2 regions of the Leptolyngbya sp. AS-A5 genome follow, and region 1 is predicted to be linked to the other one. Evidence: predicted binding sites of a transcription regulator. Region 1 holds the regulator's gene; the other holds the start of a gene.
What was found. The regulator NtcA, encoded in region 1, controls nitrogen genes in cyanobacteria. The targets are predictions, from matches to a motif close to TTTGTANNNNNNNNTACAAA.
Positions count from the first base shown of each region.

Region 2: NC980_RS25520 (MSMEG_0572/Sll0783 family nitrogen starvation response protein) is a predicted target of NtcA. The motif match lies at 2,000-2,019, and genes of this name have one in related genera.

Region 1 covers NZ_JAMPLL010000022.1:34,727-39,881, reverse strand. Annotated here, with positions in the region: gene NC980_RS19890 (DUF3084 domain-containing protein) at 1-1,221, opposite strand, end outside; gene ntcA (global nitrogen regulator NtcA) at 1,346-2,017, opposite strand; gene NC980_RS19880 (DUF3488 and DUF4129 domain-containing transglutaminase family protein) at 2,388-4,610, opposite strand; gene NC980_RS19875 (pentapeptide repeat-containing protein) at 4,683-5,155, opposite strand, start outside.
Region 2 covers NZ_JAMPLL010000061.1:4,131-9,285, reverse strand. Annotated here, with positions in the region: gene NC980_RS25530 (MSMEG_0568 family radical SAM protein) at 1-358, opposite strand, end outside; gene NC980_RS25525 (Nit6803 family nitrilase) at 389-1,450, opposite strand; gene NC980_RS25520 (MSMEG_0572/Sll0783 family nitrogen starvation response protein) at 1,452-1,934, opposite strand; gene NC980_RS25515 (MSMEG_0569 family flavin-dependent oxidoreductase) at 2,201-3,484, opposite strand; gene NC980_RS25510 (GAF domain-containing protein) at 3,668-5,098, opposite strand.

The DNA of each region.
Region 1 (5,155 bases):
GTCGTTCAAAACGCCAGCGACACGAGCGCGAGTATTAGAAACAGCAAGCAGTTCTTGAATCGACCGTTGGAAGTCCTGCGGTGCAAGCTTGGAGGGATCGATCGTTTGGGCAGCGATCGTCTCTCCCGCAGAAAACACAACCCGATTGGGGACTGCACTCATATAAACAAACACGGGTTTGTTTTCGCCTTTGACATAGTTTGCGAGGGCTTGTACCCGAACCAGATAATCTTGACCATTCCTGATTTGTTGAATCAAACTTTCAACTTCCGTCGTCCGAATCTGCACAATTTGCAGATCATCTCGTCCGAGCCGCAGTGCCTCAACCGCAGAACGATTTGCATATTGCAGGAGTTGATCGATCGCTGCTTTCGCACCTTCTGAATTCCCTACGCGCACCACGCCAGAAGACAACACTTGTGTCCGATAAATCGCCAGATCGCCGCTGCGAATTAGTTCGACATCCCGTTCAATTTGCTGCAGTGTCGCAGTTAGGCTGGCTCGTTGCGCCTCTAATCGCTTCAGATCCGTCTCACGCTGCCCAATCACCTGATCGCGCTCATTAATCTCACGATCGCGTTGTTCAATCAGTTTGGTGCGTTCGGCAATCTCTGCATCGCGCTCGGCGATCTGCTGCTTGACCTGATCGCGCTGCATAATCAGGGTCTTTTGTTCCGATTGCAGTTGATTGATATCGCTGCGGAGTTTTAATGCTTGACCAGACACCGCGATCAGTTGACGACGCGTGAGATCACGCTGCGCTTCGGTGGTGCGGAGTTGAGCATTGGTTTCTCGTTGGCGATCGATTGAAGTTTTCAGATCGGCATTGATTCGCTTTAGCTGTTCCTCAACTTGGGCGCGTTCCGATCGGGCTTCTGTGAGCTGTTTCTCAACTTGGGCTTTCTGAGCATCGGTCGCCTTCAGATCGGTGGCAGCTTTTTCCAAATCGCGTCCGCGATCGCGCAGTTCGGTTTGGATTCGCCCAAAGTTCAGCAGCATTTCGCGAAAGGTTTTACTTGCCAGCAGCAGCACTCCTAAAGTTGAGGCAGAAATCAGCGTTCCGGTCAAAATGGTGACTACGACCGCGGTTTGCTTCGGACGAAGATTAAACAAGCTAAGCCGCGCTTTTCCCACACGAGTTCCCAAGCGATCACCCACTGTTGCGATCACTCCACCCAACACCAACACCACCAGAATTAAAATCAGCCCGACATCGGACATAAGACTCCCAAGAGATCCTTAGACCAGCACTTTTACACTGGCAAGGCAATTCTAGATCCGCCTATCATTATGCCTGTTCGATTTATACTTCGGGCGGGTCTTCAAGGAAAGAATTCTAGTCCAATTAGGTAAACTGCTGACTTAGCGTTACCGGATTGTGAACGGTGATTTTTTTCTTGTGAATCGAAATCATTTTGTCCTGACGCAAATCTCCCAGTAAGCGCGTCACCGTCACGCGAGTCGAACCGATCGCTTCAGCGATCGCTTGATGCGAGAGTTTGAGGTCAATCATGATTCCCTCTTGCGATGGGACTCCAAAATCGCGGCAGAGAATCAGCAAAAAGCTCACCAATCGCGATCCCATATCCCGGTGCGCTAGGGTTTCGATCATCATCTCGGTTTGCAAAATTCGCGAGGACAAGCCTTTGAGCATCAGCATCGAAAGTTCGGGGTTTTCCTTCAGTGCTTTCTCGACTTGCTCGATCGGGATCGAAAGCAACTCAACCGGAGTAAAGGCAACGGCGTGATAAAAGCGATCGGCTCTTTGTCCGGTAATCAGTGACAGCACCCCGAATACGCTGTTTTCTCTCAGCAGCGCCACCGTAATTTCTTCGCCTGCTTCGTATACCCGCGACAGTTTGACGGCACCCTTGACCAGAAAATACACTCGTTCTGCCGGATCTCCGGGAAAGAAGATTGTTTTGCCCCGTTCAAACGTCTCAATCACGGGAGGATATGCACTTCCTCCAATCTGACGGAACATTGCTGCAAGCGGTCTATCCTTGGTCACAACCATTTCTTTCCTTGTCGTGTCGAGTGCTGGATGAGTTTACGAGCCGGTCAGCGATCGAGCTTTGTAAACAATTGATGACTTTAGACCACTAAAACTGAGTCACCGAATGCTTTTTGTACACTGCGCTACATTTTAGCCGTGATCCTGAAAATCTCTGGGAATTTTCTACTTTCGAGCGTGTTTTTTTCGGCACGCTTAGATTCTCCCTCTCAGGGCTGAATAATTTCGGAAGATTATACCGTAGCTCGAATCGGGTGTCGATAGTGTCACTTGCACCCATTCGAGCGGATTCCTTTGTGCTGCTGAAGTCGAGACGGTTGCTATCCGAAACGAATACTGCCAATGGTGTTGCCTTTGGCACAGGCTTACTCATTTACTTTCGCTGAGGTTTTAGTCTCTTCAACTGATGCCGCAGCGCTTCAATTTCAGGTTTTTCTCGTCCGTAGCGCCACTTCACATACGCTTGGGAAATGTCTTCGATCGCACCTGCTTGCTCTTGAGTCCGCATGGTTTTTGCTCGTCGGGCATATTCTAGCGGCGTATCTGCTGAAGATTTACGAGTGCCTTGCGCTTCGAGGCGAGACAGCATTTGCTGATAAAGCCGCTCCATCGGTGCAAGCTTCTGCAACCGCTGGTAAGTTTGCCATTTTTTCCAGCCTTGACCACACAGCCAAACCAGCAAGGCAGTGCTAATCATTAGCAAACACGCGGTAAAGAATCCACCTAATCCTTGAGTAAACAGCGCCAAAAACCAGCCGATCGCGCTCCTGATCGTCTGAATTACTTCGCTGATCCAAGCCGTTACAGGCAGAGGTAGCCATCCCGCGACCCAGTTCCAAAATCGCTGCAACAGACTAAAGGGCTGATATTCCTCGATCGACGGCGGAATCAGTTCATGTCCCGGAATTGGGTTGATCGTGAACCATCCCACGCGCGGCACGAAGATTTCTGTGATCGCGTAAGCATCGGTATTCTTCACAATGTACAGTCCGGTGAAGGGATTAAATTCTCCGGGCGCATATCCCGCTACTAATCGCGCCGGAATGCCAATTGATCGCAGCATCATCGTCAGCGTCGTAGAAAAATGATCGCGATCGCCGCCTTGATTTTGCAAAAATGCTTCGACGAGATCTTCACCCGGCTTCAGCAAATCCAGGTCTTGCCGAACCTGATAACGCTGCTTCAAATACTGCCCCAGATAAAGCGCCTTTTCATAATCGGACTCGATCGGCTGTTCAGAAGTTGCCAGGATTCGCTTCGTTTCTTTAGCGACATTCTGAGCAATTCCCGCCGGAATCTGTAAGTGTGGACTCTCTTTTGGATACTGCGCTCTGGCCGAATACAGCCGCAGCAACGTGCGATCGCGATACGGCACATCCGACACCACGGTATAAGTAATGCCATCGCCCAGCTCGATCGGCGCACGTAATCCTGCTTCGGGGTCGATCGCAATTTCATCGGTCGGGAAATAGATTTCTCTCGCCCTTGAAAGCGCCGGAATTAGATTCGGCATTGGGGCAATAATCGTGTAGGTCTGCACCACTTCGCGTGTTTTGCCGATCGTCACCGGAGTCGGCAGAAAGAACCGATATGACCAAGGTGAGCGTTTAATCGTCTGCGTCTTGTCGTTGCGCGACACCTCCCAACCCTGCCCTGTGTAGCGATCGAAAGCCATCACCCGCCAAAAGCCTTCGATCTGCGATCTCACCCGCATGATGGCTCGCGGCTTTAATGGATTCCGCACGTTTTGGCTAATCTTGTCGCCAAATCCAGCATAAGACAGGTCATCTGGATCTTGGCTTTGCCCTGCGCCTTTTCCGCTCCCCGATCGCATTCCGACACGCGGATCTCGGCTCTGACCCATGCCCGGATTGGTAATCACTCGGTTATTAAATCGCTCCTGAACGCTCACCGGAGAACTGACCGGAAATATACGTAACTGATATCCAGGAAGTCGCGGCATCAGCGCAAAAATCACCAACCCCAATGCCAGCACGATCGCAAAAATCGCAGGCAGCACTCGAAAATTGATTTTCTTAAAGCTGGTGCGCTCTAACTTGACCACATCTACGCCCAAGCGCGAACAATAATCGAGCATCAGTACCGGGAGCGCGATCGCCAAAAATACCAGCAGCATTGCGCCAAACAGCATCGTCTGACTCAGCGTACTTGCCACCGACAGCAGCACTAGCCCAATCATCGTTGAATAGCCCAAATCCTTGCGGCGTGGCAAATCAAAGCTGTGCAGCACTTGGATCTGAATCAGAAACTCTGCCAGCAGCAGCCGATTATCACCGCTCTGAGCACCACCGAGCATCCTGCCAAAAAAACTAAACAGCACGATCGTCATTGCGATCGCCAACAGGAATTTAAACCCTGTATTTTTCTTGCGTCGTCGATGCCAACTCCAATAGGCTCCGATCGCGCTTAAGGGAATTGCCCACACGCTCAACTGAGTTTCCGCAGCCAAATCTGTCGCCAAAATTCCCACGCTGACAAGCGACTGAGTGAGGACTCGCAGAAGAATCGATTCTTCTGGTTTTGCTTCTGGAATGACCTGAATTTTCGCTTGGATTTGCTGCCACCAGTTTTTCATGCGGAGAGAACGAAGGAATTTTACCTCCAGAGTACCCGTTTACCTGAAAAAGACGATGGCAGGGCGATCGCATCACCGACTTAATCTAGCGGGCAAAACCGCACCCGCCAAATTTGCACCTCTGAGATTCGTGCCGGCTAAAGTTGCCCCAGTAAAATTTGCCTTGCCCAAATTTGCCCAGGACAAGTCAGCTCCGGACAAGTCAGCACCCGTAAAATCTGCCCCAAATAAGTAACTCCCGCTAAAGTGAGCGAACTTCAAATTGGCTTTGTGGAAGGTCGATCGATAAAAATGCGCTCCGCTTAATTCCGCCTCAACTAAATTTGCATCGCTCAAATTGGCTTCGGCTAAGTTTGCCTGAATCAAAATCGCATTGCTTAAATCCGATCGCCGCAAGTCTGCACCTGTAAGATCCGATCGCTTAAATTTCGCGCCCCGTAACTCTGTGCCAATCAAATTCGCCCGAATCAGATCTGCATCATTAAAATTCGCACCCTTGAGATCTGCTCCGATGAAATTGGCATCGGTTAGATTAGCGTGACGAA
Region 2 (5,155 bases), on a different contig from region 1:
GCAGCACCGTAGTCGCGAGTACGTCGTGACTGTGGAGTAGCGCGATTTTCCAATACGGAATTCCATCGACGGTTGTGAGTTGGTAGAACTGCGGCTGTTGGGGAAAAGTGATCGGAATAAACTCTTGATCTTGAGAGTAAAGCAGGGTGCGATCGGTTGCAGGATCGAGGATTGCTTGATAGGGCGATCGGGCTGCCGCTTCGGTGTAGATTGGCACCATAATCGTTGTCCCATCTACGGTAATTGCTTTGTGATCAGAGGGACCTGCTCCGCCCTTGCGTCCCATTGCCCCGACGGTCGGTTCAACCCATTTCAATCCGTGGGTTTGCAACTCAGTGATTAATTGTTGTTTGTCCATCGAGGTTTCGCTGTAGGAGTCAGAGGTAAGTTAAGAGAGATTTGGAACTTCCTTTAGACCGGGAACTTGAAATTTTGAGTCGATGAGGGGTGCGGCTGAGTTTGTCTCTGCTAGAGGATGAAACTCGCCCGCGATCGTCGGGTCGCTCGTGGTTCTAGAGGTTGTACTCGTCGTAACGCTGTAAGCATCTAAATTCACCCGCAACTGCAACAAATCAGGGCGACTATAGTGACCGATCGCATCCATCATGCGCTTGCGCTTGGTGATCAGCGAAAAGTCCAGGTCGGCGATCGCCATACCTTCCCCTTTGGTGATCGGTGTGCAGAGGTGATTACCTTCAGGACTAATGATTGCCGTGTTGCATCCCCCACTCAACACTCGTTGCAGTTGCTCATTTGAAGTAATCTGCCCGACTTGTTCCGGAGAAAGCCAAGCGGTGGCATTGACGACAAAACAGCCTGCTTCTAGGGCGTGATGGCGAATGGTGACTTCAATTTGGTCGGTAAAAATCTGACCCACCATTGAACCTGGAAACTGGGCACAGTGGATTTGCTCGTGCTGTGCCATCAGCGCAAATCTGGCTAGTGGGTTGTAATGTTCCCAACAAGCGAGAGATCCCACCTTGCCGATCGCGGTATCGACCACTTTTAAGCCTGACCCATCTCCCTGTCCCCAAACCATGCGCTCATGGTAAGTCGGGGTAATTTTGCGCCGCTTCAGCAGCAATGTGCCATCGGCATCAAAGATCAGTTGAGTGTTATAGAGCGAACCCTGATCTCGCTCATTTACGCCTAGAACGACAACGATACCGTACGATCGAGCCGCCTGACTCACGGCATCTGTCACGGGACTGGGGACAACCACAGCTTCCTCATAAAGCTGCATATGGTCTTTGCCCATCAGCACCGGAGGCTGCACAAAGGAGAAATAGGGATAGTAAGGAACAAAGGTTTCTGGAAAAACAACCAGTTGAGCACCAGCTTTCGCTGCGGTCGCGATCGCCTGCAACACCTTCTCCGTTGTCCCGTCCCGACTGAATAGAACGGGACTGATTTGAACAGCGGCGGCTCGAATCGTGCGGGAATCGTTCATTTTAAAGCGTCCAGGTATCTAAGATAAATGCGCCATCCTTGCGGTGCATCAGAATCAGATCCAACACATCCAATGGATTGATGGGACGAATCCCAGGAATCAGCGATGGCTCACCGTGACCGTAGAGGGCTTGCAAGGCAAAGCGACAAGCGTAGACTTTCCCGCCTTCTGACATGAATTTGCTCAATTGATCATTGAAATTTTGATGTCCCGGAAAGGCAGAATCACCCAGTTTAGGAAAGCCACGCTGGACTCCCAAGGTCACACCCGGTCCATAGAGCAGCACCGAGGTTTCAAATCCTTTACGGAGTAGACGAGTGGCTTGCAGAAGGTTGACAAACCCGATCGACCCTTCAAAGGCAACCGTGTGAAACGTGACTAATGCTTTCTCTCCCGGTTCTGCTTTGACATCAGGAAATACTTTCTCTTCGTAATCAACTAAAAAGTCACCGACTTGATGGGCGGCAGCAGTTACTTCCGGCATGACTGGCTCCTTAGATTTGTCACAAACTTGAACTGTGAGGAGATTAAAGGCTGAATTACGCCAAGATTGTATTTCTAGATACGAAACGTTCAGATCTAGCAATAAGGGTAGGGGCGGTTAAAAGCTGTCGTATAGAAATTGCAGAATCCGGGAAATACCTATCGATTTCGATAGGTCATACCGCAACAGCACCAACTCAAAGCGCTCTTTATTTGTGCGGGGTGCATCTGCGATCGCCATTTGAGCGCTAATTTTGAGGCAGTCAATTAAGAACCCAGTAAAAACTCGTTGACAATGCTCCAATCGTTAGAATGACTAGACTTCTGCCGGGATGTGATGTAATCCGCTAGATAATGAGCATCGCGGGCAATGCCTGAAAAGCGGGCAGAACCCCAAGTATAGAGCCAGGGAAGCCCCAGAAAATACAGTCCTTTAACGGGGGTAATGCCGCGATCGTGCCCTGGATAGCCTTTGCCATCAAACACAGGCACTTCAACCCAGCGAAAATCCATTTCATAGCCTGTACACCAAACTACGGCTCCGATTCCTGCCTGCTCATAATCCAGCGTCAGGATGTCTGCCTCAGGTTGCCAAACGGGAGCATACAGCGGATCTAGGGAAGCTTCGATTTGATGCTTTTCGATAAAGGCATCAATGCTTTTTTTGATATTTTCTGCGACTGCATCGGCTTGATCGAGATTGTGTTTGAGATCGTCCTGAAATTCAAGCGTACTGTTGTTAATTTGCTTCAATCTGCCATGAAGACGCATTCCTTCTAAAGCAAACTGGCGGAGATCAATCTCTCGTCCACCATCGCGTCCGGTGACGTAATGATTGGTGTTGCGTCTAGCTTTTTCTTTCTGAGGATGGTCATCGATCGACAGATCGTAATAGCCCATTTGATCCAGCCATTCCACCACATCTTTGCCGCGATACCGTCGGGGCGATCGTGGCGCACCTCCCACACAAAGATGCACAGTCTTGCCTGCTCGGTGCAAATCTTCTGCAATCTGACAACCCGACTGTCCTGTACCAACCACAAGAATGGCGGTGTCGGGTAAGGATTGGGGATTCTTATACTCGGAAGCGTGGATCTGGACGATCGATTCTGGCAACCGTTCAGCCAGTCTCGGGATTTTCGGCGTATGGTAACAGCCGGAAGCAATGACAACCTGATCGGCGGTGTAGTTGCCGATCGTAGTTGTCAATTCAAACGAATCTTGATCAACGCTCTGACAGAGTCGTGTAACTTCAGCCTTTTCTTGGACAGGCGGATCAAAGGATGCAGCGTAGCTTTCAATGTATTGGACAATTTTATCCTTTGCCATGAAACCATGCGGGTCGGAACCCGGATAAGGATACCCCGGTAGTTGACATTGCCAGTTGGGTGTGACTAAACAAAAGGAGTCCCAGCGTTTTGCTCTCCAGGAGTGCCCAATCTGATATTTCTCAAAAACAATGTGGTCAACGCCACGTTCCTTCAGAAAGTAACTGATGGATAGACCCGCTTGCCCTCCACCGACGATCGCAACCGAGTAATGATTTTTCATTCGCGCTTTACCATAAACAACTTGATTCAATTGTTGTCAGCGTAAGCGCAGGTGAAATTGATCTTTTGTGTTTCTCAATACGAAAAGCTGCGATCTAACGGTATAGATAACCGCAAGGCTTACAAGCTTACGATCGCATTAAGCAGAAAGCACCTAACTATCGATTTAGATAGTTTAGAAGCTTCAAAGCCAGCCATTCCGCGTCACCTGATGCAACGCTTGATAGCGAGTTTTTGCCTTCAGTTTTGCAAGGCTGCTGTTGATGTGAAATTTAACGGTGCTTTCACTAATCAGCAAATGGCTGGCAATCTCTCGATCGCGCAATCCCTGTGACAGCAGCAGCAGAATCCCTAGCTCTCGTTCTGAGAGGGAAGGCTGCCCTTCGGGTTCTACTCCCATGCCCCAGGTCTGCCCCTGCATCACGGCAGCAACAGCCTCTCGTAATTGCTCCGGACGAGTGGAGAGGGTAATCCTCGCTTTGATTCCTTTGGGAAGAGTCTGACTGCCGTGCTGTATCCACAATACTCGTCTCCCAGATTGCACTTGCGTTGCATCATCAGTGAGTAACGGAGCCTGCTCATCTGTGGCATCAGACAGCCTGAGTCCTGCAAGCACAGCGAGATGTGTGAATGCCATTTGCAGGACAGACGCTTCACAGCGAATGTGTAAAGGCTGCCCTGGCGATGTCGGTAAATGGGGAAGTTTGAGCATAACCTGGATCGATCGTTGATTCACATCCGGTTGCGTTTGCAGCACTCCTCCCAGAGCAGAAATAGAGAACATCAAGTCACTGAAACAAGTTTCAATCCGGTTTATAGGATACGGGGTGGGCAGATCTGAAGCGGGAAGAATCGTTTCTAAAGTAACGGCTTCTGCCTCGTAGATGAGCCGACAGTAGGCACACTTGATTTGGTTCAATCTTTCGGCAGCCCGTAACAAGACATAGATCAGCGAGAGGCTTAGGGGTTGCTCGGTTCCCACGAGCGTTAATCGAGCCATCGGCAGAATACTAGCGATTTGATCGGATAACGAAAGCTGGCTGAGAACGGGATGATGGGTTAGAGCTTGCCAGCTTTGCTTTTCTTGTTGATGCTGTAAAGTCGTTTTTAGAGCGATCGACACAGCAGTACAGAGCGTCTGCAAAACCTCCAGAAACTCCGGTTCTAGAGGGCGATGGCTGAAGGTCGCCAAAACGCCAAGGACTTTGCCCTGAATTGCTAATGGATACCCTGCAAACCCATGAATATGATTTGCGATCGCCCAGTCTCGATTGCCAACCCAAGCCTCATCAGCTAAATTGTTGCTCAAGAAGGCAACGCCATTTTGAGCGATTTTACCGACCTTATATGTGCCCACTGGAACCTTGGCAAAAGAGCCGCTGATGTGGCGATACATTCCTGACGATGCAACCAGTCTCAACACAGCTTGATCCGGCTCTAGAAGCCAAATCCGCGCGAAAGCGCAGTCAAATTTTTCGACTAACCCGTCCGTCACCCGACTGGCAATGACTTCTGGATCAAGACAACCCGCGATCGTTTGGGCGATCTCGTTGCCTCGTTGTAAATCAAACAGAAGTCGTGGGGCATTAAACTGCTCGGCGATCGAATTAATCACAGATTTTTAGAACCCATCAAGTCTTCTCCATTAACCCTTAGATCGAACTCCTACCTT